3 regions of the Shewanella rhizosphaerae genome follow, and region 1 is predicted to be linked to each of the others. Evidence: predicted binding sites of a transcription regulator. Region 1 holds the regulator's gene; each other region holds the start of a gene.
The links. Region 1 encodes MetJ, which represses methionine synthesis genes. Its sites were predicted from a motif close to TAGACGTCTAGACGTCTA; they were not measured.
Positions count from the first base shown of each region.

Region 2: a site for MetJ is predicted at 4,608-4,625, ahead of metE (5-methyltetrahydropteroyltriglutamate--homocysteine S-methyltransferase). Genes of this name have one in related genera too.
Region 3: a site for MetJ is predicted at 3,336-3,353, ahead of metK (methionine adenosyltransferase). Genes of this name have one in related genera too.

Region 1 covers NZ_CP080420.1:578,961-589,920, forward strand. The annotation lists gene K0I63_RS02610 (DUF3373 domain-containing protein) at 1-1,161, opposite strand, end outside; gene K0I63_RS02615 (c-type cytochrome) at 1,226-1,555, opposite strand; gene K0I63_RS02620 (conjugal transfer protein TraF) at 2,068-3,264, shown strand; gene K0I63_RS02625 (sulfite exporter TauE/SafE family protein) at 3,327-4,067, opposite strand; gene metJ (met regulon transcriptional regulator MetJ) at 4,146-4,460, opposite strand; gene metB (cystathionine gamma-synthase) at 4,684-5,850, shown strand; gene K0I63_RS02640 (bifunctional aspartate kinase/homoserine dehydrogenase II) at 5,870-8,263, shown strand; gene metF (methylenetetrahydrofolate reductase) at 8,528-9,418, shown strand; gene K0I63_RS02650 (c-type cytochrome) at 9,543-10,142, shown strand; gene K0I63_RS02655 (c-type cytochrome) at 10,168-10,960, shown strand, end outside.
Region 2 covers NZ_CP080420.1:3,548,715-3,559,674, forward strand. The annotation lists gene K0I63_RS15485 (glutamate synthase-related protein) at 1-331, shown strand, start outside; gene K0I63_RS15490 (tetratricopeptide repeat protein) at 569-2,083, shown strand; gene metE (5-methyltetrahydropteroyltriglutamate--homocysteine S-methyltransferase) at 2,218-4,497, opposite strand; gene K0I63_RS15500 (LysR family transcriptional regulator) at 4,698-5,597, shown strand; gene K0I63_RS15505 (HDOD domain-containing protein) at 5,944-6,669, opposite strand; gene K0I63_RS15510 (arylesterase) at 6,911-7,522, opposite strand; gene K0I63_RS15515 (TonB-dependent receptor) at 7,616-9,586, opposite strand; cobalamin riboswitch at 9,686-9,902, opposite strand; gene K0I63_RS15520 (DUF805 domain-containing protein) at 10,123-10,473, opposite strand; gene K0I63_RS15525 (metal-dependent hydrolase family protein) at 10,616-10,960, opposite strand, start outside.
Region 3 covers NZ_CP080420.1:849,072-860,031, forward strand. The annotation lists gene K0I63_RS03850 (nucleotidyl cyclase domain-containing protein) at 1-472, opposite strand, end outside; gene K0I63_RS03855 (GNAT family N-acetyltransferase) at 594-1,154, shown strand; gene K0I63_RS03860 (hypothetical protein) at 1,169-1,570, shown strand; gene K0I63_RS03865 (VanZ family protein) at 1,633-2,070, shown strand; gene metK (methionine adenosyltransferase) at 2,140-3,291, opposite strand; gene tkt (transketolase) at 3,815-5,809, shown strand; gene epd (erythrose-4-phosphate dehydrogenase) at 5,943-6,959, shown strand; gene K0I63_RS03885 (phosphoglycerate kinase) at 7,062-8,237, shown strand; gene fba (class II fructose-bisphosphate aldolase) at 8,390-9,454, shown strand; gene K0I63_RS03895 (DUF481 domain-containing protein) at 9,666-10,406, shown strand; gene K0I63_RS03900 (winged helix-turn-helix domain-containing protein) at 10,654-10,960, shown strand, end outside.

The DNA.
Region 1 (10,960 bases):
GCCCAGGTACATGTCGCCGATCACGCCGCTAGGCTGTACTCGGGTCTGGAAGTTGAAGTTGCTGAACTTCTGCATGTCCTGATACATGGTGGGGGCAAAGATTCCCGCTAGCTGTGTTGGGAAGGCCATGGTGCCCTTGAAGCCATCGTTGATATCTTTGGCGCCAAACAGGGTGAATTGCAGGAAGTGGTTACCGTCGTTGATGGCATCTATGTTAAAGCCGCCTAGGTGGGTGTCTTTGGTGACGATATCGCCAAACATCTCACCATTGCCCCACTGTGACTCGAAGCCCTGGCCGTAACAGAAGCGCACTACCTGACCTTCGATGCCGGTGATCTCACCCAGCTTGTAACCCAGAGTTAGACCATCGAAGTTGAAGTTAACTAGGTGACCCGATGGTGTACCGCCGCGTTTCTCGTTTTCACGATATTGGGTTGGTGGGCCATAGGTAGATGGACGACGACCGATAGAGAGGTAGGTGTTGCTGCCACCTATGTTCTTCCAGTCGAAGTAGGCGCGTTCTACCCTGAGCCAGTCGCCGCTGGTGTTACCACTGTTGGTGCCGTCCATGGTGAAGGAGCGCCATGAGTCGAAGACTTGAACACCTGTGGAGTCGCCCCAGTTTTTGTACATGCTGAGACGGCCGGCGAAGCTGACGTTATCCCATACCTTGGCCTTGAGGTTGAGTCGCAGACGCGTGGTATAGAAGATGTCGTTGTTGATATCTTGGGTGGTCTTGGGGGCCAGCACGTAAGGCATCACGCCTTGTAGCATGCCGCTCTGGAAGGCGGCGGCAAGATCCGGATTGGCCGCCATCATCTGTCCCAGGGGGGAGTTGGGATCGTTAGGCATACCAAAGGCACCAGACATGGCTTTAGCACCAAAATCGTTGAAGTCCACCTTGATTGCAGGGTTCCAGGTGACATTTTGGTAGTGCAATGAATGGGCCTTGGTACGGAAATCGCCAGTGATCTCTAATCGGTCGAGAGCGGTGTGGCGCTCGTTCTTATCGACGCGGCTGTTGATCTGATCGATCTCTTCGGTGAGATCGGCAAGTTGTTGTTTAAGTTCGGCTATTTTTTGCGCATCGCTATCGGCGGCATAGACTGAGCCTGACATAGCCAGAGCGTTAGCGATCAATATAGACAGTAGAGTACGCATGTGAATCTCTCCTTAGGCGCTCATCGGGAGCGGTGAATGAGCGCTTCGATTACGAAATCTGTGGTTAACCGCAAGTCTGTGGCTGATCTGAGTCGGCCGCGTGGTCGTATAAGAACTGCTGGATATCAAGGCGTTCTTTGTCGGAGAGCTTTTTAAATACGTCTGGTTGGGCGCTGTGCATGTCGCGCTTGAAGAAGCGATCCCACTGGCTCATGGTCTTGCTCATGGGCGTGAGTTCACCGGCGGCATCGCCCTTGCTGTGGCAGGCTTTGCACTCTTTTTTATAAAGATGTTTCCCTTTCTTAGGGTTACCACCGTCGACGGCGTAGACTTGTCCGCCTACGGTGAAGGCGAGGAGTAAGCATGTAGCTATTTTGGCAACGTTTTTCATCATCATTTTCCTTAACCGCTACTCTGAGCGATTTATTAACCTGAAACAAAATGCTTGTTTCTTGTTGGAAAATTTACCAAAAGGGGGTAGTTGTAAATTTGATGTTGATCACCTTCATGAAAAAAATCTAATTGATAAAAATATCATGGATAAAAATCTAATGAACAAGGTGTAATGCAATGAAATTTAATGATTTTTGTTTTTAAGGTTTTGCTATCTTGTGATCTTGCTCTCGGGGAGAAACTACCTAGTTAGATCACACTTTATTATTTCAGCTCTCTCTAAATAGGTATTTTTGCTTGTTTTTGTATTGCAAATGGGCCTGTTTTAACGGGCTGAGTGGCGAACCGAATCGGCAGGTTTCTCTGGCAATGGGAAGGGGCGGCGAAATGATTTAAAAAAAAGTGTCTGATCGAGCTGTTTTGAGAGCACTTTTTAGCCGTCTTAGTCTATCTTTAAAGACGACTCGGGTAGATTCCTGAGCGAGAACAAAAATAATGAACGGGGTGAATGAGATGAAATACCTTAGCTTGGTCATCGCAGTGTTATTGTCTGGTAGTGCCTCATTGGTATCTGCCGCCTCCCTCTACAACGAGGCCCGTAGTGATGCCATGGGCGGAACCGGGGTCGCGGCCTCTAACCGCGAAGGTGCCGCCTTTATCAATCCCGCCCTGTTAGCCATTCATGCCCCCAAGTATTCCGGCGGCGCGGTGATGTTGCCCGTGCTGGGCGCCGAGGCAGCCAATATCGATAACCTGACCGATAAGTTCGACGCCCTGCAGGCCTCCTATGACGGTCTGGAGGCGGCCATCAATGCCAGCGACGTCACTGGGATCACCAATTACCGCGACATGCTGGTCGCCGATCTCAAGTCCCTCGATGGTGAAAATGCCTATGGCAGCGTGGGGCTAGGTTTTTCCGTGGTTTTACCGACCAAGCGCATGCCTATGTCGATCTTTTACAAGACCTATATCGATGCGGTGAGCGTGGCGGTGATCGAGGACAGCGACATAGACGCCCTGACCAATCTTGACCCTAACAATCCGCCTGCGGTTACCGATCTGGATTCACAGGGGGCCGTGGTGGCCGGTGCCATCTCAGATCTTGGTGTGGCCCTTAGCTTCCCGCTGTCGATCGTCAATATGCCGGTCGCCGTGGGTATCTCGCCCAAGCTTCAGCGTATCGACACCTATAACTATGTGGTCAGCGCCAACAACTTTGACGCCGATGATTTCGACGACAACAAATACCGCAACGACGATACCGTGGCAAACCTGGATATCGGCGTGGCCATTCAGCCACTCGAACGCATGACCATAGGCCTGTCGGGACGTAACCTGGTGAGCCAGAAGCTGGACACCGTCGAGGCGATGGGGCGCAAGTTTATCTACCGTGTCGAGGCTCTCTATACCTTAGGTGTGGCCTATGATTGGGATAACTTCAGCCTGACGACAGATGTGGATCTTAATGGTCATAAGCGATTCGATGAGATAGGAGAGACCCAGTATTGGCGTTTGGGCGGCGAGATGAGGGCGACCGATTGGCTGGCCCTGCGTGTCGGCTATCGCCACGATATGAAAGATACCAGTAGCAACCTCTATACCTTGGGTACAGGCTTTACCATAGGCCGCTCCTTTAATCTGGATCTCACCGGCCTGGTGGGCACAGATGACGCCGTGGGCGGGGTGATTCAGACCTCCTATCATTTCTAGAGATAGGTTTTTTAGAAACAATAAGGCCGGCTATGATGCCGGCCTTCTCTTGAGCCTAGGTGTTAGAGCAGGGCACTTAAGGACTTGGCGGCCAGCAAGATGGCGCTCAGGCTACAGAGCACCAGCGTCATGATGCGGGTCCTATTCTTGTCTATGCGTCCCACCAGGCGATTGGCCATCAGGTAACCCAGCAGCACAGAGGGGAGCAGCAGCGCCGAGCAGTAGAAGTGATGCAGGGTCAGTAGACCCGTAAGCCCTAGGATCACTATGGCGATGGTGGAGCTGAAGATGAAGAAGGCCGACAGGGCCGCGCGAAACTGCTTGGCATCTTTACCCGAGAGCAGTATGGCCAGCGGCGGTCCGCCGATAGCGGCGATGTTGCCAAAGATCCCCGAGATCACGCCGGCGATAAACAGGCTGCGGCGGTTGACCACCAGGTTGAGCCGCATCAGGCTCAGCAGTACGGCGATGGCAACGATGATGGCGATGGTCATGCCGAGCACGTCCTGGGGCGCGACCATGAGCAGGCCGGCGCCGATCAGTCCGCCGGGGATGCGTCCCAGTAAGGCATATTGCAGGCCGTTGAATTCCAGGGCGCCACGCTCACGGATCAGGGTTAGAAGGGCGATAGAGAAGCCCATCAGGATCACGGGCGCAGGCACCAGAGATGGCTCGATAAGGTAGAGCAGGGGCGCGGCGACGACCGCCATGCCGAAACCGATCAGGCTCTGGGTGAGGGCGCCGACGAAGACGATAAGCGAGGCTAGCGCCAGAATATGAGGATCGAGCGGAAGTGCAGGCACTGCAATGTTCCAGGCTAAGGTTGAAAACTAAAAGAGGGACCGCCTAGCGATCCCTCTATCGATTCGTGTGTGAGTGGATTACTCCATCTCTTCCCACTCTATGCCCATCTCGGTCATCAGACGTTTGACTTCGGCTGGGATGCTATCTGGCTTGTCTTTAGACAGGTCATCGTCTTGGGGGAGTGGTTGACCGGTGTAGGCGTGCAGGAAAGCCTCGCACAGCAGCTCGCTGTTAGTGGCGTGACGCAAGTTGTTGACCTGGCGCCGGGTGCGCTCGTCGGTTAACACCTTAAGCACCTTAAGAGGAATAGAGACAGTGATCTTCTTTACCTGCTCATTCTTCTTACCATGTTCAGCATAGGGGCTGATATAATCGCCATTCCACTCAGTCATTGACTCACCTGTAAATTCTAAAATTCGGTGCAGATTTTAAACCCTTACAAATTACAGTCAAATTATTGCCTCGAATTTTTGGCAAATGCAAATAGATTTCTAAATGTTTGGACGTCTAAACGTCCAAAAGTTGTTGACGCTCACTATCGGCTTAGGTACATTTAGACGTCCAGACATCTCTTTTGCCGAGGTGCCTGCCCAGATCCAATTTGAGGAGTTGAAGATGACAGCGCGTAAACTAGCCACCGCCGCCGTACGACGAGGCATAGAGTCAGACACTCAGCACGGTGCCGTGGTGCCGCCTATCTATCTGTCGACAAACTACTCGTTTGAAGGGCATCAACAGCCGCGGGCATTCGATTACAGCCGCTCAGGTAATCCGACCCGCTCTATTCTCGGTGATGCGATTGCCGAACTGGAACAAGGGGCGACCGGCGTGGTGACCTGTACCGGCATGGCCGCCATCACACTGGTGACTAGCCTGCTGGGCCCAGAGGATCTGTTGGTGGTGCCTCACGATTGCTATGGCGGCAGCTATCGCCTCTTCACCAACCTGGCCAAGAAGGGCGCTTTTAAGCTATTGGTGGTGGATCAAACCGATGATGCCGCGCTCGAGCAGGCGCTGAGCCAGTCACCCAAGATGGTGTGGCTTGAGACCCCCTCTAACCCGCTGCTGCGAGTAGTCGATATAGAGGCCATCGCCCAGGCGAGCCACAAGGTGGGTGCTCAGGTGGTGGTGGACAACACCTTCCTCTCTCCTGTGTTACAACAGCCACTGTTGCTGGGGGCCGATATCGTGGTGCACTCCACCACCAAATATATCAATGGTCACAGCGATGTGGTGGGCGGCGCCGTGGTGGCCAAAGCCCCTGAGGTGGGCGAGCTGCTGCACTGGTGGTCGAACACCCTAGGTCTGACGGGGTCAGCCTTCGACAGCTACCTGACCCTGAGGGGGCTGAGAACCCTGGCGGTGCGCATTCGTGAACACCAAGCCAACGCTCAGAAGGTATTGGCACTGCTTTGTGACCACAAGGCGGTGGAAAAAGTGTATTATCCGGGGCTTGCCGAGCATCCAGGCCATGAAATTGCGGCCAGACAGCAGAAGGGCTTCGGCGCTATGCTGAGTTTTGAGCTAAAAGGTGGCGAATCGGCACTCGTTGCCTTTTTAGATGCGTTACAATACTTCTCGGTAGCCGAGAGTCTGGGAGGCGTAGAGAGTCTGGTGGCGGTTCCCGCGACCATGACCCACAGAGCCATGGACCCAGAGGCGCGCCGTGAGGCGGGCGTGAAAGATACCCTGATCCGTTTGTCAGTGGGCATAGAAGATGGCGAGGATCTGGTGGCAGATATTCTTGCGGGTTTAGAAGCGGCTATCGCGGTAAGTAGTTAAAGGGTTTGAGGAGCAGATAATGACACGTTGTCATTTGCATAAGTTTGGTGGTTCTAGTTTAGCGGATGCAGATTGTTACCGCCGCGTCGCCCACATTTTACTGACCCATGGCCACAGCGATGATCTTATCGTAGTGTCGGCCGCGGGCAAGAGTACCAATTTCCTATATCGCCTGCTGGAGCTGTGCGACACAGATCAGCTGTGGCAGGAAGAGTTACAGGTGCTGGTGAGTTACCAGCAGAATCTAATCGAGCAGCTGCTCTCCAACGAGCAGGCCCGTAGCCTGAGAGAGCGACTGGCCACCGACAAGTCGCAGCTGACCAGCCTGTTGTCGCTCGATGAGCTCAACGATTATCAACGCAACCAGGTAGTAAGTTTCGGCGAGCGCTGGTCTTCCCGTCTGCTGGCGGCGCTGTTGCGCGAGTCTGGCGTGGCGGCGACCGATGTCGATGCCCGCACCCTACTGGTCGCCGATGAAGGCGCCGTACCGCAGATCCGCCTTGGCGAGTCGCGCCAGAAGGTGCAGGCGCTGCTCGAGGCCCATCCTCAAGAGCGTCTGGTGATCACCGGTTTTATCTGCGCCAACGAGCAGGGCGATACCCTGCTGCTGGGCCGTAACGGCTCAGATTTTAGCGCCACCTTACTGGCTAGCCTGGCGGATATCGAACGTGTCACCATCTGGACAGATGTGGAAGGCGTATTTAACGCCGACCCGAACCGAATTAACGATGCCAAGTTGCTTAAGAGCATGTCGCTCACCGAGGCGAACCGCCTGGCGCACCTTGGCTCTCCCGTGCTGCATAACCGCACTCTGCAGCCACTGTTCGACACCGAAGTCAGCCTGGCGGTGCGTTCAAGCTACGCCCCCCATACAGATTTTACCCTGATCGCCCCTAAGAGCTCGTCGGCCAGTGCCCCTGTGGTGACCAGCCTCTCCAGCGTCAGTCTGTTTAGTCTGACCATAGGGGTCGAGTTACCGCAGTTGCTGGCCTGTTTTGCCCAGGCTGGCCTGACGCCACTGGCCTATTGGTCGTTGGCCCACGGCCGCGCCGAGCTGGCCTTTACCCATGAGAATCAGAAGCAGGCCCAGGCGATCTTCGAGGCCAAGCGCAGCGAGCTGGGAATCGATGAGTTACAGCTGCGCGACGATCTCGGCTTGGTGGCCCTGGTGAGCGCCGATGCCAGCCTCTATCGCCGCGGCTTCTCGCGTCTGTTGAGCCGTGAGGCGCATCCTCTGTGTAATGATGGCCTTAGCCTGGTGACCCTGGTGCCTAAGGCGCAGGTAAACCTGTTGACCCAGAAGGTGCACAGACGCTGCGCCGGTCCGCGCAAGCGTATCGGTGTCCTGCTGCTGGGCATAGGCAACATAGGCGAAGCCTGGATCGATCTCTTCAAACGTGCCCGCCCCGTGCTCAATAAGGAGCTTGAGGTCAGCGTCGAGCTGGTAGGACTCTTGAGTTCCAAGAAGGCGCTGCTGAGTGAGACAGATATTGACTTAAGCAGCTGGCAACAGGCCTTTGAGGAGCGCGGCACCGGCTGGCAGTACACCCATCTGTTCGAGCAGTTGCAGGCACTAAATTGCGATGAGTTGATCGCCCTGGATATCAGCGCTAGCGCCGATCTCACCCTGCAATATCCCGAGTTTTTTGCTCGCGGCATTCATATCGTCAGCGCCAACAAGCTGGCGGGTTCTGGGCCGCTGGCCTTCTATCAGGAGCTGAAGCAGCAGCTGGGCAATCGTCGTCTGTTCTGGCGTTATAACGCCAGCTGTGGTGCGGGCCTGCCGGTGCAACATGCGCTGAACGATCTGCATAACAGCGGTGACAGCATAGAGGCGGTCGGCGGCATCTTCTCCGGCACCCTATGCTGGCTGTTCGAGCACTATGATGCCAAGAAACCCTTCTCCGAGCTGGTGCTGGAGGCTAAGGGGCTGGGTATTACCGAGCCGGATCCCCGCGACGACCTCTCCGGCCGGGACATGCAGCGCAAGTTGCTGATCTTGGCCCGTGAGATAGGTTACGACATAGAGCTGGACGATATCGAGCTGGAGTCTCTGGTGCCGACTAAGCTGGCCGAGATCCCGCTGGATGATTTCATCAAGCGTATGGCGGAGCTCGATGGCGAGATGTTGCAGCAGTATCAGGCAGCGGCCGAGCAGAACAAGGTGCTCAGGTATGTGGCGTCATTGGATTCAGACCAGGGCCAACTCAAGGCCAAGGTGGGAATCCAGTGGGTCGATAGGAGCCACCCGTATGCCAATTTGACGCCGGGCGATAATGTCTTCGTCATTCGCAGCGATTTCTATCAGGACAATCCGCTGATCATACGTGGCCCGGGCGCCGGGCGCGAGGTGACGGCTGCTGCGGTGCAGTCGGATCTGGCGCAGATCTGCCGGGATCTCCTGCAAGAGTAATTTAAAGGGTCGATGCGTGCATCGGCCTTTTTTATAGCTTTTTCTCTTTTTCTTTATATCTCTCTTTCAGTACATTTCGCCGGATGAATTGGTGAGATAGGCCTGCCTGTGCCTGCCGTTTCACTTTCGGACTATCTTATAAACAGATTGTTTTTTATTGAGTCAGTTTTTGGGCTTGACATCACTCTGAGTTTCTCTAGTATATGGACATATAGACGTCCAAACGTCTAAAATATTTTTTGCTCTAGGTCTGAGGGAATTAAGATGGCTTTTCATCACGCACAACACGCCAATTCATTGAATCAAAGCTTGTCTGAGCTTAATGGTGATATCAATGTGTCATTCGAGTTTTTCCCACCGGCCACCCCCGAGATGGAAACCATTCTGTGGAACTCCATCAGACGCCTGGAGCCGCTCAAGCCTAAGTTTGTCTCGGTAACCTATGGTGCCAACTCTGGCGTGCGCGATCGTACCCACGGGGTGATCGAGCGTATTCAGAAGGAGACAGATCTGGTGGCGGCGCCCCATCTGACCTTGGTCGATGCCAGCGATGAAGAGCTGGTCGAGCTGGCAAAGCATTACTGGAACTCGGGTATACGTGACATAGTTGCACTGCGTGGCGATCTACCCGCGGGCAGTCCTAAGCCGACCCGTTTTGCCAACGACCTGGTGCGTCTGCTCAAATCTGTGGCCGACTTCGATATCTCGGTGGCGGCCTATCCTGAGGTGCACCCGGATGCGCCCAATGCCCAGGCGGATCTGATCAACCTCAAGAAGAAGATAGATGCGGGGGCCAACCGCGCCATCACCCAGTTCTTCTTCGATGTGGAATCTTATCTGAGATTCAGAGACCGCTGCGTGGCCGCTGGTATCGATGTGGAGATAGTGCCGGGCATACTGCCTGTGACCAACTTTACTCAGCTGAAACGCTTCGCCGGCATGACCAATGTGTCTATCCCAAGCTGGCTGCATAGGCAGTTTGAGGGGCTAGACGATGACCCGTCGACCCGCCAGATGGTAGGGGCCAACGTGGCCATCGACATGGTCAAGGTGCTGTCTCGTGAAGGGGTGAAAGACTTCCACTTCTATACCCTGAACCGCGCCGAATTAACCTATGCCATCTGCCATACCCTTGGCGTAAGACCCGGTAAATAGCATTTCGTTAGCCAGGATAGACGTCTAGCCCCGCCTCGATAGGTGGGGCTTTTTTGTAGCTATTATCAATAGTCCTGGTGTGGTTTTTCTTCTATGATTGACCACAGCCAATAAGGAGATTGATATGTATAGAATGCTTATCGGAGTAACAGCGCTTTTCCTGAGTAGTCAGGCGATGGCCGCCAACGAGATGCCACCGGCCGCCGCCCTGTGTGGCAGTTGCCATGGCCCGACCGGGATGGGCATAGAGCCTATCGCGCCGCGTATCGCCGGACTCTCTTCCGAATATATTGCCAAGCAGATCCACCTGTTTCAGCAAGGCGACAGACAAAACCCCAGCATGACGCCCATGGCGATGACAGTGCAGGGAGAGGCCATCAATCAGGTGGCAGATTACTTTGCCGCTCAGCCCCTGCCAGCCTTTACCCCTGTGGTACTTGGCAGCAAGACTAGCTACCAGAGCGCGGCGGAAACCTTGGTCTATCAAGGGGACTGGCAGCGCACCCTGCCGGCTTGTGTCTCTTGCCATGGCCCCTCGGGGATAGGTGGAGGCCAGTTCCCGCGTCTGGCGGGGCAGCAGGCCAGCTATCTTAAGACACAGCTGATGGCCTGGCAGTCGGGCACGCGTAAGGGCGATATCGATAACATGATGGGCAATATCGCCAGCAAGTTGAGCCAAGATGAGATAGCGGCCCTGGCCGACTATTTTGCCACGTTGAAGTAGGGAGGCGGATATGAACAGGAATCTAATGACACTCAGCGGCCTACTCATTTTTGCCCTTGGCAATAACGTGCAGGCGGGTGACTTACCCGATAAGCAGGCTGAGCTGAAACTGGCGGCGCCAGCGCAGGATGCGGATTATCTTAAGATGCGCTCCCTTGCCAGCATTCCCGAAGGTGCCTTCGGGGACAAGGTACGCCTGGGCTATCAACTATTCGTTAATACCCAACAGCTTAGGGGCCAATATGTGGGCAACGAGCTGAACTGCGTCAACTGCCATATGGATGCAGGGCGCAGGGCCAATGCCTCTCCCCTGTGGGCCGCCTATCTGGCCTATCCTGCCTATCGCAAGAAGAACGATAAGGTGAACAGCTATCAGGAACGGATCCAGGGCTGTTTCACCTATTCGATGAATGGCAAGGCGCCCGAGTCGGGCAGCGAGCCCCTGGTGGCGCTGTCGGCTTACTCCTACTGGTTAGCCATGGGCGGCCTGATGGATAAGTACGGCGTGACTGGCGCCGTGCCCGAACTGAGCGATGCCGAGCTGCTCAAAGGCGGCAAGCGGGAGGATTTTGTCTTGCCCGAGGCGATCGCCAAGGCCACGACACTCGATGAGCGCGCCAAGCTGCCGGGCAGAGGCTTCCCCGCCATCCCTAAGCCCGAACAGGCTTATTCGCCTGCACGCGGCGAGCAGGTCTATCGGGCCCACTGTCAGTCCTGCCACGGTGAAAACGGCGAAGGGCTAGCCTTGGGCGGTGTCTATAGCCTGCCACCGTTGTGGGGGCCGAACAGCTTTAACTGGGGAGCGGGTATGCACAGGG
Region 2 (10,960 bases), 1.6 Mb from region 1:
CAAGGCGATGGCGCTAGGCGCCGACGGCGTTGCCCTGGCCAACAGTGCCATGCAATCGATAGGCTGTGTCGCCGCCCGCATCTGCAACACCAACAACTGCCCCGCGGGTATCGCCACTCAGAATGCCGATCTGCGCCAACGCCTCAACATAGACAAGTCGGCGCAGCAACTGGCCAACTTTCTGGGCGCCTCCACCGAGCTGATGCAGGTGATGGCCAGGGCCTGTGGCCATCAGCGCCTGCAGGACTTTACCCTGGAGGATCTCGCCACCTGGCACAGCGAGATGGCAAGGCTCTCCGGCATCTCCTACGCAGGCGTGACACCGATTTAATGTGACAGGTTACACTCACCTGCCCGCCTCCCCCAGCCCGTCCCATTCGATCGCGGGCGGGGCACTCAACTCTATTAAGACCAAAACAATAAGGCAAAGCTCCCGCCAGTAAAGACTTGTTTAACAAGATAAATAGGTGCACACTTGCCAGCGATTTAGGACAATCCATCGCCTAAGACCAAAAGCCTAAGGCCAAAAGCCACGTCAATTCAGCCATAGATAATGTGAAGGATCACAATGCAAGTCGTTATTTTCTCGGTAATCTTAGCCCTACTCTTTATCAGCCTGCTGCTGGTCTATTTAAACTGGCGCAGCAAACAGCCCATCGAAGTCACCGGCGGCCCGGATGAGGTCATTTTTCTCGCCAACCAATTGCTGCACAGCGATCGGGAAGCCCAGGCCCTCGATTATCTGGAGCGCGCTGCCGCCATGGGGATGGCGCACGCGGCGCAGTTCCTGGGTGAACTCTACAGCCTCGATGATCATCATCTATATGATTTAGACAAGGCCAATCATTGGTTTCAACAAGCGGGCGAGCTGGATGAACAATTTGCCCAGATTCAACGCCAGATGCTCAAGTTGAAGCTTCATCCAAGCCAAAAAGGTGGCAGTCACGAACTGGAAGCCATGCTGAAACCTGGCGCCGATCAGGGCAACAGCCAGCATCAAGGCGAACTGGGCAGACTCTATCAGGAGAGCCCACTGCTCGACCCCGACGGCAGCAAAGCGCTGCACTATCTCGAGCTTGCGGCCGAGGCGGGTGATGCTGAAGCGAAATACCATCTGGCCAAGGTGCTGCTGGAACCGCGCCATGGCAAGCCGGATCCCATCAGGGCCAGAGCCCTGCTCACGGCCATTGCCGACAGCGATCCTCTGGCCAAGAGCCAACTGGCGCAGATGCTGCTTAGGGGAGAAGGCGGCCCGGCCGAGCCACGTGAGGCCGAGCGCCTGATGCGCGAGGAAGCAGAGGACAACGAGTTTGCCCTCATCGAGCTGGCGCACCTCTATCAGGAAGGTAAACATCTGCCTAAGGATATCGATACGGCTGAGGAGTGCCTAAGACAGGCGATGGCCATGGAAAACAATAGCGCCACCTACCTGTTGGGGGAGCTACTGCTCAAACATAAACGCGCCAACGACAGTCACCTTGAGGCGATCGCCCTGCTCACGCCATTGGCCCAGCAATGGATGACAGACGCCCTCTTCCTTATGGGTCATGCCCACGAAGAGGGGCTTGGCACCCGTCGACATCTCCCCACGGCCCTGGCTTACTATCGTTTGGCGGCGACGGATCCCGCGCCCTATCATCTTGAGCGGGTCGAGACATTAAGTGCCAAGATGGGCAGCTATGAGAAGGAGCAGGCCGAGAACCTGTATCAAGCATTTCTCACCGAGCATCCCATAGAGAAGTCCCAGCAGGCCTGCATAGATCTGACCCACGGCCTGCGTCTGCTCCATGAAGACGATAAAGGTAAACGCCATCCGAGAGAGGCCATTAGCTTCCTGGAGCGCGCCGCACTCGCCGGCGAGAACCTGGCATTTAAGCCTCTGCATAAAGCCTGCGCCGAGCTGAGCCAGAGGGTCGATGCCGCCGTCTGGGCACAGATCGCCCTGGAAGATCAGTTCTATTTTTTGCCCACGGGCGAGATGGAGAGCAGCTTAGCCAGTCTCAAGCAAGGCTTTAGCGAGGCCGAACAGGCGCTGTTTGAGCAGCGCTTACAAGAACGGCGAGAGACACTCACAGGTCACTAGGCTTTCACTAGCGACTAGTCACTAAGTTCAAACGCCCTAAACCCCAAAAAAAGCGCTAAGCCCAAAACATAAGCCCAAAAAAGGGTGGCCAGTAAGCTGGTCACCCTGAGTCTAAAAACGGGGATTTTAAGAGACTAACCCAGGCGGCGTCTTAGCTCCTTAGTCGCCTTCACCATGTTTTGCAGCGCAGGCTCCACCTCATCCCAGGTGCGCGTCTTGAGGCCACAGTCTGGGTTCACCCACAGCTGTCCCACAGGGATCTTGGTCGCCGCCTTCTCAATCAATGCCACCATCTGCTCCACAGTCGGAATGTTCGGGCTATGGATGTCATACACCCCCGGGCCTATCTCGTTGGGATACTCGAAGTCCTCGAAGGCATTGAGCAGCTCCATATGCGAGCGCGAGGTCTCTATGGTGATCACATCGGCGTCCATGGCGGCGATGGCATCTATGGTGGCGTTGAACTCGCTGTAGCACATGTGGGTGTGGATCTGGGTCTCATCCTCGGCGCCCGCCGCACTGAGTTTAAAGGCGGCCACCGCCCAGTCGAGGTAATGCTGCCAGTCACTGGCTTTCAGTGGCAGACCTTCACGAAACGCCGGTTCATCTATCTGTATGATGCCGATACCCGCCGCCTGCAGGTCGGCTACCTCGTCGCGGATCGCCAGGGCAAGTTGATTGGCGATCTGCTCGCGGCCGATATCTTCCCGGGCGAAGGACCAATGCAGTATGGTGACCGGGCCGGTCAACATCCCCTTCACCGGCCTGTCGGTCAGGCTCTGGGCGAAGCTTGCCCAGGCGAGCGTCATCGGCTGACGACGTGACACATCGCCATAGATGAGCGGCGGCTTGACGCAGCGTGAGCCGTAGCTCTGCACCCAGGCAAACTGCGTAAAGCCTACCCCGTCGAGCTGCTCGCCGAAATACTCCACCATGTCGTTGCGCTCGGCCTCGCCATGGACCAGGACGTCGATCCCCAACTTAAGCTGACGTGCTATGCTGTCCCGGGTCACCGCCTCGAGCTGCGCCACATAGGCCTGCTCGGTCAGCTCGCCCTTACGCCAGCGACTGCGCAGGCCGCGAATGGCCGGCGTCTGTGGGAAGGATCCAATGGTGGTGGTAGGCAGCAGCGGCAGACGAAAACGGGCCTGTTGCTTTTGGCGACGCTCGCCAAAACCGCTAGGACGATTGAAATCCTCAGGCGTTAGGGCCTTGAGCCTCGCCTGCACCTCAGGGTTGGCCGCCTGCTCACGGGCCTGACGCCTCGCCTCACAGCGCGCCACTATCGCCTGGGCCGCCTCGCTCTGTGGGGCAAGCAACAAGGTGCGCAGCGCCGCCAGCTCGTCGAGTTTCTGCTTGGCAAAGCTGAGTTGATTGGCGAGCTCTGGCGCCAGCTCGGTTTCGCTCTCCAGATCCACGGGCACATGCAGAAGCGAACAGGAATGCGCCAGCCAGATCTGCTCTCCAAGATCTGCCACCACAGCGCGCAAACGCTCGGCCAAGATATCGAGATCCGCCGCCCACACGTTGCGGCCGTTGATCACCCCAAGGCTGAGCACCTGCGTCGGCTTAAGGCTGGCGCCAAACAGGGTGAGCTGCTCGGCATCGCTCACCAGATCCAGATGCAGGCCATCGACTACGAGCTCCTTAATCAAATCATGATGATGGGCCACAGAGCCATAGTAGCTGGCCAGTAGCAGCTTAACCCCCTGGCCACTGAGTTCTTTGTATGCCGGCTCGAAGGCCGCCAGCCAGTCATCATCTAGCTCCAGCGCCAAGATAGGCTCGTCGAGCTGCACCCAGGTCACGCCCTGGTCGGCAAATCGCGCCAGAATCGCTTGGTAGGCCTCGAGCAAGTTGGGCAGCAGGCTCAGCTTGTCGAAGGGCTCGCCCTCGCACTTGGCAAGATAGAGGTAGCTGACCGGGCCAAGCAATACCGGCTTAGGCTGATGCCCCAGGGATTTAGCCTCGGCCACCTCGTCGAACAGCTGCTCATAGGCTATCTCGAAGCGCTGACCCGCCGTGAGCTCGGGCACTATGTAGTGATAGTTGGTGTTGAAGTATTTCTTCATCTGGGCGGCGCGGCTCGCCTCCCCGGTGGGGGCGCGGCCACGGGCCACTCGAAACAGGGTGTCGAGATCCACCTGCTCGCCGCTACGATGGCGCGCCGGGATGGCATTGATGGTGGCGCTCAGGGTGAGCACCTGATCGTAGAAGGCAAAGTCCCCAACCGGCACTTGCTTCACCCCCGCCGCCTGCTGCCACTGCCAATGGGTTCTGCGCAGTTCACTGGCGAGCGATTGCAGCTGCTCCTGGTCTATCTCGCCACGCCAATATTTTTCCAGGGCGAATTTGAGTTCCCGTTGACGACCTATGCGGGGAAAGCCTAATGATGCGATATCTAGAGTTTGCATATTGTATACCTTTTGCATTAAGATGAGCGAAATTCATGGTTAGCGCCCTTCGCTGTCATCGCAATACAGGTTTGAGAACTGAAATTGCACAACAAACTAAAACAGGCGTCTGGACGTCTAGAAGTTTATTGTGCTAGTCTGTTGTCTCGCAATCGAATTGATTTCACGAGCAACATGAGCCAAATTCATGTGAGGTAAAAATGATAGAGCTTAGGCATTTACGTACATTGGTCGCCCTGAAAGAGAGCGGCAGTCTCGCGGGCGCAGCCAAGAAGCGCTTTGTCACCCAGTCGGCCTTATCCCACCAGATCAAGGAACTGGAGACCCGCATCAACTCGGCGATTTTCGTGCGTAAGAGTAAACCCCTCTCCTTTACTCAGGAGGGCGCTCGGTTGCTCAATCTGGCCGAGGAAATCTTGCCTAAGGTGATAGAAACCGAAATCGATCTCAAGAATGGCCTGGGCAGCGAGGCGAGAGATCTCTATGTCGGTATCGAATGCCACAGCTGTTTTCGTTGGCTGATGCCGGTGATCGAGCAGTTTAATGCCAGCTTTCCCCACACCAACTTGGAGCTCTCGAGCCGCCACCTGTTCGACTCGCTAACCGCGCTCAAACAGGGACAGCTGGATGTGGTGCTCACCTCAGACCCTATTCCCGACCATGATATCGCCTATCAACACCTGTTCGATTTCGAGGTCAAACTCCTGGTCGCCGCGGATCATCCGCTGGCCGAGCTCCCCTATGTCACGGCGGCGCAGCTTAAGGATCAGACCCTGCTCACCTACCCAGTGCCACTAGACAGGCTGGATATCTATCGCCACTTCATGGAGCCTGCGGGCGTGCCGGTTGCCAAGCAGATCCGCTGCGATCTCACCGCCATGTTGCTGCAACGCATCGCCTGCAAAGATGGGGTTGCCGCCCTGCCGAGTTGGTCGATCAACGAGGCTCATGGTCTGTCGCTCAAGGCGGTAAAACTGGGATCAGAAGGGCTCAGACGCCCACTGTTTGGCGCCTATCGCAGCAACGGCAGCAGCGCGCGCCTCGCCCAGCAGTGGCTCAATCTGGTGACCTCTGAGGGGCTGGAGCGTCAGGGGCACTAAAGGCGCAATTTCAGAAAAGCTAAAATTAAGGCACAAAAAAACCTGCACTCGGCAGGTTTTCTTTTATCAGGTCGAAGGCCCTAGGGCCTGTTGGCCTTTTGAGAACAAATTTTGTTCTAATTGAGCATGTTCAAATCGCGGCTCGAGGCTTGAGATATAGTTATTCTATATAAAAGCCGAGTAACAAAGAGTTGAACGTGCTCAAGACGAACCCTGCGGGCAGCGTCTGTATCATTTTTCTACTGCGTTATCGCTCATTGATGTAGCTCACTAGATTACAATCACTCTGCCTTGTATAAAATCGATACAGAATGCTGCAAAAATGAACGTAAAAGGTCAACAGGCCCTAGAGCGGGTTGAGCAGTTGATTGCGCATGGATAGCACTCTGCGCAGCACCAGACCCGGAGAGTCTGGATTGCGAGTCTGACGTAGGTTATGGGCGATCATAAACTCTTCTCTGAGTTCCTCATCCAGGCCTAATGACTCGAATGCCTCAAGGGTCAGCGTCTGCTTCTGATTATCGATCAGCGACTTGATGATAGAGAGCGGGAACGACTGCTCCGACTCGGCATTCAGGTAGGCGAAGGCGGTCAGGGCGATGATCTCGCCAAACACGCTAAACAGCGCCAGGGTCTGCACCTCATCGGGATTGATGTTCACCCCTTCCATATGATGCAGGCTATCCACGGCGTCGGTAGCTATGCTCTCGGTGAGCGCCCAGTAGCCGTATACCAGCTTCTTGTAGGGCTGTGGCAGCTCGTCCAGACGCTCCTTGAGGTAGAAAGTGAAGGCATAACGGTAGATATTGACCTGACCCAGGCGCACCAGGGCATCTTTCAATGAACGGTTCTTCGATGACACGCTGGCGTTAGCCGCCGAGTTGCTGCGCCATAGCAGATGTGCCGCCAACGCGGGATCGGAAGAGACTATATCGATCACATTGCGGATATCGCCATCGGCAATAATGGCTTTCTTCAGCGGGATCAGAATACCCCGTCGTCCGATAACCTGTTCTTCATTGGCAATAATTGCGCGTACTTGAGTGAATACCTGATGCTCAAGATCTGTCATGAGAAGTTATTAACCTGATTTATTATTGGCACGGCGCCATTTGTTATCCGAGAATTTACCCATAAAACGACTGTCTGGGTCAAGTCGATTTGGGGTAAAAACGGACATTAACCTAAATAAATTCATCTTGCCACTCACGCCTGAGCTTTCAGCCCACAATCGACGAAAGATAAACGACAAAATTCCGCCACTTAACCAAGGGGTGACGCCCATTGACTGGCTACTGCCAGGGCCATTTTAGCTATAGGGCACCTGCCTGTTGCAGACGCTGATATAGGTGCTCGGCGAGACGACGATAGCCTTCATCGTTGAGGTGAATCGCATCAGATTTTACCTCTGATAATTTTAGCAGTTCTGTCAGAAAATCCTCAATAAATAGCGGCTGATATTGCGCTGCCAGCTGTCCATACAGAGGCGCCGTTTCCAGCCAGATGCTCTTCTGGGGCACGCCAATCAACACCACAGGAATATCGCGCCGCTGGGCCTGTGCCAGCATAGCAGAGAGGTTGGCCTCGACCTGCGCCGCGCTGCCATTGCGCAGAAAATCATTGCCCCCCTCGAGCAAGATGATGAGATCCGGCGCCGTCTCATTCAGCACTCGGGCGAAGCGCTCGCGGCCCCGGGATGTGGTCTCCCCCGAGATGCCGGCGTTGATCACCTCGCGTCCGCTCATTGCTTGCAGCTGCGCAGGATAATCCATGCCAGGGCTGGCTCCCACGCCCTGAGTCAGGCTATCGCCAAAGGCAAGGATCCTGGCACTCCCCGGCAAGGGAGCAAGTGAGGGCCCGCCACTTGGCCAGAAGATGATGGCCAAGAGTAAAATAACGGGCACAAGCAACCACTTTAGTTTCATCCCACAGACTCCCAAATGATCTATGCCCTATGATGAACAGCAGGCAATAAAAAAGCCAGTCAGATCTGACTGGCTTTTAAGGCTAAAGCCGCGTTAGAAGCGGTAGCTGGCGGTCAGGCGCAGCGCCCGGCCTGTGCCAGGGTAATAACCGCTACCCCAGGTGCTGAAATACCCTGAGCTGACATACTCCTTGTCCAGCAGGTTATCGACCCGCAGGCTGGCCAGCCAGGCATCGCGGGAATAGTTGATGGCGATATTCGCCAGGGTATAGGCATCGAGCTTATCGCCTAAGTTGGCATTGTCGCCCTCCATGTAACGCTCACCCGTGTAGACCGCCTCGGCGAAGAGCTGCAGATGCTCATATACATCGTAGCTGACATAGCCACGACCTGAGTTCTTGGCTACCCAGGAGAGTGCCTTACCCTCGTTTAGTCCTTCGGTAAACTCGGCGTCTATGTAGTTGTATTCAAGCCCAAGCATTAGATCCTGAGTCGCCTGCCAATCCCAGTCTGCGCTTACCCCATAACGGCGTGAGGCATCAGCGTTCACGTTAGCGCCGGGGAAGCTGCCACCTGCAGGTGTCTCGGCGCTCGGGTCGAAGACGATCTCATCTTCGAGATCCAGTCGATAAGCACTCAGGCGCAGGGTATTGCGCTCGAGCAGCAGATCCCACCCCGCCTCGTAGGAGCGACCCGTCTGCGGCTTGAGCCCCTGAATGCTAGCCGGGGTATAGGCCTGCTCATCCACCTTGGCGAAACGGAAGTTATCGTCGGCCCGCAGGTAGAATCTATGTTGCTGGCTCGGGCGATAGTTGATGCCAAGCTCGAAGGCATGGGCATCCTGATCCAGATCTATCCCATTAGGGTAGGCACTGGCGTCCACCAGCTCATCTGTCACCTCGGCGTAACGACCGCCCACCACATAGCTGAAGCTCTCGGTGAGGGGCACGGTCGCCTGCAGATAGGCGCTGGCCAGCTTCTGCACATTGCTGCGATTACTAAATGTCGCCTCGCCGCGGCTAAGATCCAGGCCGGTCACCAGCTTGAGCTCGCCGTTATCCGTCTTGATGTTGCCCACGGCCTTAGGCTTAAACTCCAGCAGGGAGCGGGTATCGCGGCGGCTTGTGTTCCAGGTGCTTAGCCCGGTTGTTAGGGTGTCGCTGTAGTTAAGGTCGGCGCCCAGTGCCCAAGCATCATTCAGCTGGCGCTGATAGCCGGTGCGGGCCGCCGTGGTCATCTCATGTAGGTAGGCATCGATAAAGAGATCGCCCTGCTTCAGGTCACCCATTTGTCTTGGGTTTTGCTTGATCTGCTCGTCGGTCAGCGCAGCAGCCAGTTCGCGATGGTTGTCATAGTGACTCGCCTCGGCGAAGAACTGCTGCACCTCATCGTCATACTGCAGGCGTCCCAGCACTGAGCTGGTCTTGCTGGCATTGTGATCGCGATAGTTGTCGCTCTTGAGATGGTTGGCCGCGCCATAGAGGCGCCAGTTGTCGTTGATGGCGACCGACCCCTCGGCCTTGGCCTCAAGGGTGTCGAAGCTGCCGCCGGAGAGCTGCAGGCTGCCGCCGTTATCTTTCGGCGCCTTGGTGATAATGTTGATCACCCCGCCGACCGCCTGGTCACCATAGAGCACACCGGCGCTGCCTGAGAGGATCTCGATTCGCTCCACCTGATTGAGCCCGATGGCACTGATGCTCGGCGCGGCGATATCGATGTTATTGAGGCGACGACCATCGATCAGGATCAAGGTGTTGTTGACGGCCTGACTAGCACTGAAACCGCGCATGGCAAATACGGCACCCGAGTTTGAATCTGATACCTGAATGCCGCTCTGTCCGCGCAGCAGCTCGGTGAGGTTGGTGGCACCGCTAAGTTCGATGGCGGCGGCGTCGATCACATTGACGTTAGCCGCGATATTGATAGGGGTGTTTTCGGTGCGGCCGATAACCGTGATGGTTTCATCCACAGGCCCTGGGGTGCCCGAACTTTCCGCTAAGGCAGGAAAGCTCCCGACCAGACAGGCGCCAAGAAGTAGCGCAATTTTACTAGGTTGTGTACCCATTTTCCTTTAACTCCTAAAAGGGAAACAGGGCAAGGCGTCACGACTGGGCGCAGTCCATCAAACCGCCAGGGTCGCATTTCGAGATCTGCCCGCCGAAATCTCAAAATCACCTTAAGGGCCGGTCTCCGGACTGAGGCTAAGTCTAAACAAAAGGTTTAAACGACGAGCGTAGATTTTTTTAACGCCATGATGTTAAAGGCATGGCGCACCCAGCTCTCACCTATCACCGTTGCGGGGGCAGTGCCAGATTCTCACTGGCTTCCCGATTATCCCTTGCGCCATTTTGGCTAGGGCACCACATAAGGTTGACTAAATTAGGTCACGCTCTGTCTCATGGCAAGCCGCGGCTTATGTGCGGCGTTGAGGAGAGGCTCTCTCCCGCTCCTGTGACAGAACGCGGGCATTATAGACGTCTACACGTATAAATGTCTAATGCTCCCATGATGGCCCGAATAGGCATCTTCACCCAAGGGCTGTATTACTGCCTAAAAACAACAAAGGAGGCATAAGCCTCCTTCATCGCAGATAGAAAAAAATTACGCCTCGGCCAAAGCCTTAGGGTTTTCACCATATTCGTTGCCTTCTACGCTGTCTTGTACATAGAAGACGATCAGCACGATAGCGCCAATAAGCGGGATTAAACCTATTAGCTGCCACCAGCCCGAACGGCCGGTGTCGTGTAGGCGTCTGGCCGAGATAGCGAGAGTTGGGATAAGCAGTGCCAGCGAGAAGATACCGCTCAGCATATACAGACCTGTCACCACATCTATGGTTGCCGCCACGGCATAGAAGATGATGTAGAACAGGGTAAACATCCAAAATTCTTTGCGACGTGCACGACCGGTGAAATCAGCAAACTTCTTCAACGCACCAATAAAATATTCCATATAGTTCCCTTTGTTTACGTAAATTGACTGAAAAACTCCAATAAAAGAGGGGGCCATTCCTAAGCCCCCTATTGGATAAGTGTCATAATATATCAATAGTTTAAAAAATATAAATTGAATTTTAATGACAATCTTTTTTCACTCACAGGCGCGACTTCACCACCTTGCCACCTTTCATCACGAAGCCCACATCCAGCAGGGCCGAGATATCCTCCAGAGGGTTACCCTGGGTCGCGATAATATCCGCCTGCTTGCCGACACTCAGGGTGCCCAGGCTATCTGACATATTCACTAGCTCGGCGCCGTTGATGGTGGCCGAGATCAGCACATCTTTATTGTTCATGCCCGCCTGATTCATCAACACAGCCTCGCGCGCATTGGTGCCGTGGGCCGAGACGCCGCTGTCGGTACCATAGGCAATCTTGACCCCGGCCTTATAGGCGCGGGTAAAGTTAGCCGTCATATCGGCACCCACTCGCACCGCTTT
Region 3 (10,960 bases), 270 kb from region 1:
GGAGTGCCAGGTCCTGTTGCAGCAAGATCTGGAAGGGTTCCAGCATGAAGGCGTTGGTGCTGGCGGTCTCCTTGTTGGCGGGATTGATCACACACAGACAGCCGAATACAGTGCCGTCGGGCCAGAGGATCGGCCTGGACAGCATGCTGCTGGCGGTGGCGAGATCTTTGGGGAGTTCGGCGTTGGATTCCCGACTCAGATCCAGGTTGACCCCTTCGGGCTGACTGTTGGACAGGCGGGTGAAGAGTTCGAATTTCTCGTTATACAGGGTGCCGGAAAGAAACCTGCGGGTATCGTTGATGGAGCTGACGATGATCTCAAAACCCAGGTCCGTCTGCTGGGCGACAAAGGCGACATCGGCTTCGAAATAGCGTTTCATCAGCTCGCACTGATGCATCCACCTGACTAAGTTGATTTGCGCGTTATCGTTTTCAAGTATACTCACACCTGTGTGAATGTTTTCCGGCAGCATGATCGGCTCTAACCTATTGGTGTTTCAGGTGTGTTAAGTGTGGTAGTCGATTAGCTATTTTGCAAATAACCCGAAGATTTAAGGGGATATTCTTGTTTCTTCACAGCATAGTGAGTCCGTCATGGTGATCCGTCTGGCAACCCGCGCCGACCTAGATGCCATCGCCGCCCTGGAAGCGAACCAGTGGGAGGCCGAGCTTGCCCCAGATCAGCGCGGCGGCATGATGACGGGCCAGAGTTTTAGTCGCCAGCAGTTAGATGAGCTGATCCAGAATCATTGGTTGTTGCTGGCCGACGTCGGCGGTGAGATCGCGGGTTATGTGATCGCCGGTCGCTGGCCTTTCTTCGGTAACTGGCCCCTGTATCGTTATCTCCTGAAGCGACTCGAGACCGATCGTTTTGAAACTGGCTCGGGTATAATCAATAAAGCCAACAGCTGTCAGTATGGTCCCATCTGGATAGCGCCGTCCCAGAGGGGGTCTGGCTTGTTCTTTGAGTTAGTGTCTGAGCTCAAGAAAGAGGTGGCACCTCAATATTCCTACATGGTTACCTTTATCGCCGAAGAGAACGAACGTTCCTTCGCCGCCCACACCCAGAAGGGGAACATGCAGGTGCTGGACTTCTTCGAGTTCGATGGCCGCGGTTACTATCTGCTGGCGGCCGATACTTCAGGCGCTATCTAGGGGAGGGCGACCTTATGACGAGCAATAATACCGAGAGTGACATGAATGAGAGCAAGATGGCCGAGAGCAAGATGCAAGGCCTCCCGACACGTCTCGCCGAGCTGTTTGAGCCCTATGCTGGCGTCAGCCTTAGCGCCCTGGATAACTTCAAGCTGCTCAAAGCCTTGGCGGACCAAGCGGCGCTTAACTGTGAGTGTCTCGAGCTCAGCGGTGAGCCGCGCGCCATCTATGTCGCGAATTGTGATGGGCACTGGTTTGATTGTGGCTTTAGTAATGCCTATAGCGCCGAGATACGGCCTATGACGCAGCCATCTGAGGCGCAGTTGGCGACGGCTAACAAGGTCGAGGTGCCACTGTTAAATGCGCAGCAGCTGAGTTTCATGTGCATGCAGTATGCCCATTTCGATCATTGTTAGCCGAGACTGATGAAGTTGCATCAGAGAAATGGAATGAAGATATCAAGGATGAGTCGTTTGTGATGGTGAGAGCCTTTGCCCTGCTGGGCGTGTTATTTAGTGGTTTCCTGGTCTGGCTGATCGTCAGCGCCGATGCCGGGCGCACTAACCCCTTGTTTGAGCTGGCCCATGCGATGCCCTATGGCGATAAGCTGGGGCATATGCTGCTGTTTGGTACATTGACCCTGTTTGCCAATGTTGGCAGCAACTTCAGGCGCGTCTCTTTCGGGCGACTTTCTTTAGGGCAGCAGTCGTGTTGGGGAATGAGACCCTATCTGGGGGCTGTGGTGGTGGCGATTGTGGTGATCATCGAGGAGTGCAGTCAGCAGTATTTTCCCAGTCGCACCTTCGATGGCTATGACCTAATGGCCGATGGGGTCGGCATCATGCTCTTCAGCATGGTGAGCCTCTATCTTGAGAAGCGATTCTCTACTGGCAATGAGATCTCTAGTCGCAACTAATATATCTCATTGACCAAGATACAAAAAAGCCGCCAAAGGGCGGCTTTTTGCTGACTGGCATAACCAAGCTTATAGCTTAGCGTCTGCGCGCAGGGCTTCAGCCTTGTCGGTGCGCTCCCAAGGGAACTCGTTACGACCGAAGTGACCGTAAGCCGCAGTTGCCTTGTAGATAGGACGTGCCAGGTCGAGCATTTCGGTCAGGCCATAAGGGCGCAGATCGAAGTGTTGACGAACCAGGCCGATAAGCACTTCTTCAGAGACCTTGCCTGTGCCGAAGGTCTCTACGCTGATAGAGGTTGGCTCGGCCACACCGATAGCGTAAGACACCTGAATCTCACAGCGATCCGCCAGACCGGCAGCCACTATGTTCTTCGCCACATAACGGGCCGCATAGGCCGCGCTGCGGTCAACTTTTGATGGGTCTTTACCCGAGAATGCACCGCCGCCGTGACGAGCCATGCCGCCGTAGGTGTCGACGATGATCTTACGACCCGTCAGACCACAGTCACCCATAGGACCACCGATAACGAAACGGCCGGTTGGGTTGATGAAGAACTTGGTGTCCTTGTTCAACCACTGTGCCGGTAGCACAGGCTTGATGATGGTTTCCATCACGCCTTCGATCAGATCAGATTGGCTGACGCTGTCGCAGTGCTGGGTAGAGAGCACCACGGCGTCGATGCCGACGATCTTGTTGTCTTCATAGGCGAAGGTCACCTGGCTCTTGGCATCTGGACGTAACCAAGGCAGGGTGTTGTCTTTACGCACTTCTGACTGACGCTTCACCAATGCGTGGGCATAGGTGATCGGGGCAGGCATGAGGACGTCAGTTTCGTTGCTGGCGTAACCGAACATCAGGCCCTGGTCGCCGGCGCCTTGCTCTTTAGGATCGGCGCGATCGACACCCTGGTTGATGTCTGGAGACTGCTTACCAATGGCGTTGAGTACCGCACAAGAGTCGGCATCGAAGCCCATGTCTGAGTGGGTGTAGCCGATCTCGCGAACCGTCTTACGGGTTAGCTCTTCAATATCGACCCATGCAGAAGTGGTCACCTCACCACCTACCATCACCATGCCGGTTTTGACGTATGTTTCGCACGCCACACGTGCCTTAGGATCTTGCTCTAAGATCGCGTCGAGTACCGCATCAGAAATTTGATCGGCGATTTTATCTGGATGACCTTCTGAGACCGACTCAGAGGTAAACAAGTGCTTTGCCATAATGGAAAAATCTCGTCTTTAAACAATTCGAATGTGTAGAAGTATCTACATCTAGACGGCCATTTTAGTGGAAATCAGATCGGATAACACCCTTTTCGATGAAAATTGTGGAGTAAAACCGGGTAAATATTCTAATGCTTCGGATGAGTTTAAATAAAAGTACAACTTAAAATATTGTTAATGTTGGATTTTTATTGTTGTTATAAGGCCGCTATTTTTTATTGCCAAAGGATCGCTTAGGCCAGTCTGATGACGATCGCGGTGAGTCGGGTCTGCCTGCTCAGTCTTGTGCTCGCAAATTTTGGTGAGGGCGACGGAGAAGTTTAAGCGGCGAGGTGAGGTTTTGCCTGGGGTCATCTTGAGTGTCACTGAGGTGCACTTTTTCGCGTCTAGATGGATTTAATCTAAGCTAAAGGGCGAATTTTATTTGCGTCCCATCCACGAGTAGGGGAAAATATGCCCCCATTGTTGCCCGCAAAATCGGCCCGCAAAATCCCCAACATTCAAATCAGCAGGAGAGAGCATGTCATCTCGTAAAGAACTCGCAAACGCTATCCGTGTGTTAAGTATGGATGCCGTTCAGAAAGCCAACTCTGGTCACCCAGGTGCGCCATTGGGAATGGCCGATATCGCCGAAGTGTTGTGGAATGATTTCCTGAAGCACAACCCGAACAATCCAGAGTGGGTCGACCGCGACCGTTTCATCCTTTCAAACGGCCACGGCTCTATGCTGATTTACTCTCTGCTTCACCTGACGGGTTATGCACTGCCGATGGATGAGCTGAAGAACTTCCGTCAGCTGCACTCTAAGACGCCGGGTCACCCTGAGTATGGTTACACCCCAGGTGTTGAAACCACTACAGGTCCACTGGGCGCGGGTATCAGCAACGCCGTAGGTATGGCGATTGCCGAGAAGACTCTGGCGGCGCAATTTAACCGTCCCGGCCACGATATCGTTGACCACTACACCTACTGCTTCCTGGGTGACGGCTGTCTGATGGAAGGCATCTCTCACGAGGCCTGTTCACTGGCGGGTACCCTAGGTCTTGGCAAGCTGATTGCCTTCTGGGATGACAACGGCATCTCTATCGACGGTCACGTCGAAGGCTGGTTCACCGACGATACCGCCAAGCGTTTCGAATCTTACGGCTGGCATGTGATTGCCGGTGTCGATGGCCACGACAGCGATGCTATCCGCAAAGCAATCGCAGAAGCCAAGTCAGTCACCGACAAACCAACCATGATCTGCTGCAAGACCATTATCGGTTTCGGTTCACCAAACAAGTCTGGCAGTCACGACTGTCACGGCGCGCCACTGGGCGATGCCGAAATTGCGGCGGCTCGTGAGTTCCTAGGTTGGGAGCACGGTCCATTTGAGATCCCTGCAGACGTTTACGCGGGTTGGGATGCCAAAGAAGTGGGCGCGGCCAACGAATCTAGCTGGAACGAGAAGCTTGCTGCCTATGAAGCCGCTTACCCAGAACTGGCTGCTGAATATAAGCGCCGCGTGATCACTGGTGAACTGCCAGCCGATTTCGAAGAGAAGGCACAGGCCTTCATCAAAGAGTGTCAAGAGAAGGGCGAGAACATCGCCAGCCGTAAGGCATCACAAAATGCTATCGCGGCCTTCGGCGCTATCCTGCCTGAACTGCTCGGCGGCTCGGCTGACCTGGCCGGTTCTAACCTGACCCTATGGTCTGGTTCTAAGGGCATCCAGGAAGATCCTGCCGGTAACTACATCTACTACGGTGTGCGTGAGTTCGGTATGAGCGGCATCATGAACGGTGTGTCGCTGCACGGTGGTTTCATCAACTATGGCGCGACCTTCATGATGTTCATGGAATATGCGCGTAACGCGGTACGTATGTCTGCGCTGATGGGCATTCAAAACATTTTCGTTTACACCCACGACTCTATCGGTCAGGGTGAAGATGGCCCGACTCACCAACCGGTTGAGCAGCTGGCTAACCTGCGCATGACACCAAACATGATGGTATGGCGTCCATGTGATGCGGCAGAAACTGCCGTAGCTTGGAAGATGGCTATCGAGCGTCGTCAGGCACCGACTTCACTGGTATTCAGCCGTCAGGGTCTGCCTGCACAGCCACGCAGCGAAGAGCAACTGGCTAACATCGCCAAGGGTGCTTATGTGTTGCAAGATTGCGCCGGTACGCCAGATCTTATCCTGATCGCAACCGGTAGTGAGGTGCAGCTGGCACTGGATTCGGCTAAGGCACTGACCGAGCAAGGTAAGGCGGTACGCGTGGTCTCTATGCCATCTACCGATGTGTTTGACGCGCAAGACGCCGACTACAAAGAGTCTGTACTGCCTAAGTCAGTCACCAAGCGTGTGGCCATCGAAGCGGCTCACGTCGATTACTGGCACAAGTATGTCGGTTTCGACGGCGCCATCGTTGGCATGACCACCTTCGGTGAGTCTGCTCCAGGCGGCGCGCTGATGAAGCACTTCGGCTTCACCGTTGAGAATGTGGTTGCTAAGGCAAGCGCTATTCTCTAAGGCCTAGCGCCTGCAAAAGGGCATAGGGCAAGCAGTTGCTCTATGCCATGATGACTCGGCTTATCGATAACGATAGGCCGTTGTCGCATCAAGAAAGCCTATCTCAGGACGGTGTTAGGAGTAGAAGCACTTAATGATTAAAGTTGCTATTAATGGTTATGGCCGTATCGGTCGCTCGATTCTTCGTGCTCTCTATGAGTCAGGCAAACGGGATCAGATCCAGATTGTCGCCATTAATGAACTCGCCAACCCCGAAGCCATGCTTCATTTGACCCAATACGATACTACCCATGGTCGTTTTCAGTCTCCCGCGTCACTCGACGCCAACGTGATGACCATAGGGGATGATCGTATCCAATTGCTCCATGAGGCCGATGCCGAGAAGCTCCCCTGGCAATCCCTGGATATCGATATCGTGTTCGAGGCCACGGGCGCCCTCATCGACCGTCAGGCCTGTGAGGCCCACATCAGGGCCGGCGCCAAACAGGTGCTGATCAGCCATCCCTCATCCGGCGATGTGGACGCCACTATCGTCTACGGCGTGAACCATCAAGATCTCAAGGCCGAACATAAGGTGGTCTCTAACGCCTCCTGCACCACCAACTGCCTGGTACCCATTATCCAGGTGCTGGACCGTGCCTTTAAGGTGCGCAGCGGCGCCATCACCACCATCCACTCGGCGATGAACGATCAGCAGGTGATCGATGCCTATCATGACGACCTAAGACGCACCCGCGCGGCGGGGCAGTCGATCATTCCGGTAGATACCAAGCTGGCCAGAGGGATCGAGCGGATCTTGCCCGAGATGAAGGATAAGTTCGAGGCGATATCTGTGCGCGTGCCGACAATTAATGTGACTGCAATTGACTTATCGGTCACCTTAGATAAACGTGTCGATATCGATACAGTGAACCAGGTATTATCTCAGGCGGCAAATGGCTCATACCAAGGGGTTGTGGGCTATACTAATGCGCCATTGGTATCGTGTGATTTTAACCATGATCCCAGATCCAGTATCGTCGATGGCACCCAGACCCGGGTGAGCGACGGCCATCTGGTGAAGTTGCTGTTGTGGTGTGACAACGAGTGGGGCTTTGCCAACCGTATGTTGGATACCAGTTTAGAGATGATAAAGGCCGTTAGAGCCTGATTTTATAGATTTTAAACCTATGGCCGGTGAAGCGTCCCGGCGGTGGGTAGCCCAGTTTTGCTTTAACTTTTATTTTTAACTTTAAACTTAAGGAAACGTGAAATGGCGATTATCAATATGTCAGCGTTAGATCTTCAGGGCAAGCGTGTGCTTATCCGTGAAGACCTCAATGTCCCTGTCAGCAACGGTGTGGTTACCAGCGATGCGCGTCTGCGTGCTTCTCTGCCAACCATCAAGCTGGCGCTGGAGAAAGGCGCGGCCGTGATGGTGATGTCTCACCTGGGTCGTCCGACCGAAGGCGAGTACAACAGCGAGTTCTCAATGCAGCCGGTTGTGGATTACCTGGACAAGGCGCTGGATTGCCCGGTACGTCTGGCCAAAGACTACCTGGACGGCGTAGAAGCCAATGTCGGTGAAGTCGTGGTGTTCGAGAACGTGCGCTTTAACGTGGGTGAGAAGAAGAACGACGAGGCGCTGGCCAAGAAGTTGGCTGCCCTGTGTGACGTGTATGTGATGGACGCCTTCGGCACCGCACACCGCGCCCAGGCATCGACTCACGGTGTTGGCCTGTACGCTCCTGTAGCCTGTGCCGGTCCACTGCTTGCCGGTGAGCTGGAAGCCCTGGGTAAGGCGATGGACAACCCGGCGCGTCCGCTGGTAGCCATCGTAGGTGGCTCTAAGGTGTCGACCAAGCTGACCGTACTCGAGAGCCTCTCTGGTATTGTCGACCAGCTCGTCGTGGGTGGCGGTATCGCCAACACCTTCATCGCCGCAGCCGGTCACAACGTAGGTAAGTCGCTTTATGAAGCGGACCTAATCGATGAAGCCAAGCGTCTGGTAGCCAATGCCCAGAGCCGTGGCGGCGACATCCCAGTACCGACCGACGTCGTCGTGGCGAGCGAGTTCAGCCCAACGGCGAGCGCGACCCTCAAGGCGGTCGATCAGGTGGCAGATGAAGATATGATCTTCGACATCGGCCCTGACAGCGCCGAGGCCCTGGCCGAGATCCTCAAGAACGCCGGCACCATCGTCTGGAACGGCCCGGTAGGCGTGTTCGAGTTCGACCAGTTCGGTGAAGGCACCAAGCGTATCGCCCAGGCCATCGCCGACTCTTCTGCCTTCTCTATCGCGGGCGGTGGTGACACCCTGGCGGCGGTCGACAAATACGACATCGCCGATAAGGTCTCTTACATCTCTACCGGTGGTGGCGCCTTCCTGGAATTCCTGGAAGGTAAGGAACTGCCTGCTGTGGCTATGCTGGAAAGCCGCGGCGAATAAGTAAAAAATAATTAGTATTATAAGAAACCGCCGATAGTCGGGTCGCAAGGAGTTCGCGCCCCGGTTATCGGTATCAAAATCTGTCCATACGATAGTGACCTCGGTGGTTAAGCGGGCATAGCCCGATAGTCACCCTATTATTGGAGTTAAAAATGGCCTTAATTTCCCTACGTCAACTGCTAGACCATGCCGCAGAGCACGGATACGGCGTTCCCGCGTTCAACGTTAACAACCTGGAGCAGATGCGCGCCATCATGCAGGCGGCAGAAGCCACAGACAGCCCGGTTATCGTTCAGGCGTCAGCCGGTGCGCGTAAGTATGCTCGTCCTCAGTTCCTTAAGTATCTGATGGCGGCGGCGCTCGAGCAGTACCCAGATATCCCTGTGTGTATCCACCAGGACCACGGTACTCACCCTGACGTGTGTCAGCGTTCTATCCAGCTGGGTATGTCTTCAGTCATGATGGACGGCTCACTGATGTCAGACGGTAAGACACCGGCTTCATACGAGTACAACGTCGACGTGACCCGTAAGACGGTTGCCTTCGCCCACGCCTGTGGTGTGTCGGTAGAGGGTGAGATCGGCTGTCTGGGTAGCCTGGAAACTGGCCAAGCCGGTGAAGAAGATGGTGTTGGCGCCGAAGGTATCCTGAGTGAAGATCAGCTGCTGACCACGCCGGAAGAGGCGGCGCGTTTCGTGGCCGACACTCACGTGGATGCCCTGGCCATCGCAATCGGTACCAGCCATGGTGCCTACAAGTTTAGCCGTAAGCCTACCGGCGACGTGCTGCGTATCGACCGTATCAAAGAGATCCACGCACGTATTCCTAACACCCACTTGGTCATGCACGGTTCTTCTTCTGTGCCGCAAGAGTGGCTGGAAGTGATCAACCAGTATGGCGGCGCCATCCCTGAAACTTATGGTGTGCCACTGGAAGAGATCGTCGAAGGTATCAAGCACGGCGTACGTAAGGTTAACATCGACACCGACCTGCGTCTGGCCTCTACCGGTGCGGTACGTAAGTTCCTGGCGGAGAACCCAAGCGAGTTCGACCCTCGTAAGTTCCTCAAAGCCTCTATGGATGCGATGGCAGACATCTGTACCGTTCGCTACGAAGCCTTCGGTGCGGCGGGCATGGGTTCTAAGATCAAGCCTAAGTCACTGCAGGCCATGTATAAGGCATACCAGTCTGGCGAGTTAGATCCACAGGTGAACTAATTCGGTCTGACGACCCAATATAAAAAAGGCCCGCCTATTTGGTGGGCTTTTTTTATGGTAAAAACGCCACAAAGAGTAAGGACTAACTCTCGCCCTTAGCTGAGCTGCTAGTTCAAAATGCTGGAAAGGCAAGCGCAATTTTCATTTCTGTGCGCCGGATGATACTATTGCGCCAATTTTTAAGGGACTTAGATAAATAGGTAAACAGATAATGAAAAAATTGCTGACGGCTACGGCCATCCTGATGGCGGCCCCTTTTGCAGCGCACGCGGGCGCCGATTTCGTTAAGGGTGACAGAACCTTTGCCGCCGACGCCGAACTGGGTGCGACGGTAACTACGGGTAACACAGAGACGACCTCTCTCAAGGGCCGTCTGGACATGAAGCACGAGCTGGGTAACTGGGAAAACCAATACCTGCTGGAAGCCCTCTACAAAGAGGACAGCGGCGAAGAGACAGGTAAGCGCTACTACGGCCTGGTACAGGGCAACTACAAGTTCAGCGACGTGAACTATATGTTTGCCAATGCCAACCATGAGATCGATCCCTTTACCGGTTTCGATTCTAAGTCGACGATTTCTGCCGGTTATGGTCACAAGTTTATCGATACCGAGAAGACGACCTTCGCCGTCGAAGTGGGTCCAGGTTTCCAGTACAAGCGTCTGGACGATGAGAGCGCCGCCGAAGCGGGTTACGACACCGAAGAGAGCTGGGTGGCGCACGGCGTGATGAACTTCGAAACCGAGATCACCGACAACTCTAAGTTCAAGCAGCTGTTTGTGGCCGATTACGGCGAGAGCCTGGAAGGCCGCTCTGAAACCTCTATCACGGCTAATATCGTTGGCGCCCTGGCGATGAAGTTTGCCGTTATCGTGCGTTACAACAGCGAGCCGCTGGATAACAAGAAGAGCACAGATACCGAAACCAACATGACGCTATTGTACTCTTTCTAATAGGGTTTTTATTGGGTTTAAGAGACGCCTTTCGGGGCGTCTTTTTTTTGTCTGAAATCAGCCTGAAATTAAGCCTAAACGGGCTTAAATCTGTATCGGGATGTATCATAATTATTCAGATAATTTAATGGGTTATGTGCTGATTGTCACGAAAGTTGCCCGGCTAAAATGTCACACTAACAACTAGACGCTAGCCTTAACAGGCATCGCGATATTTGTGTAATTCCCCCTTAAGTGTGAGACCCGGATGCAGATAGGTTGCTGTTGGTTTGAGCCGTCCCAGTCGACGCTGTCGAATCAGGACAATGACACCAGCTGGCTTATGCCAGGTGCGGAGTTTGCCGTGCTTAAACTATTGACCGAGCATCGTGGTCAGGTGATGTCCAATGCCGACCTGTTGGCCTGCCTACCCGAGGATGACGCCAACATGGCGCGTCTGGTGCAGGCGGTGGATCGCATCCGTTTCTTTCTCGGCAGTCCGTCGGGCAAGCTACTGGAGTCGGTGGACGATCAGGGTTACATTCTGCACAGCAAACTCTCGCCCCACCGCGAGC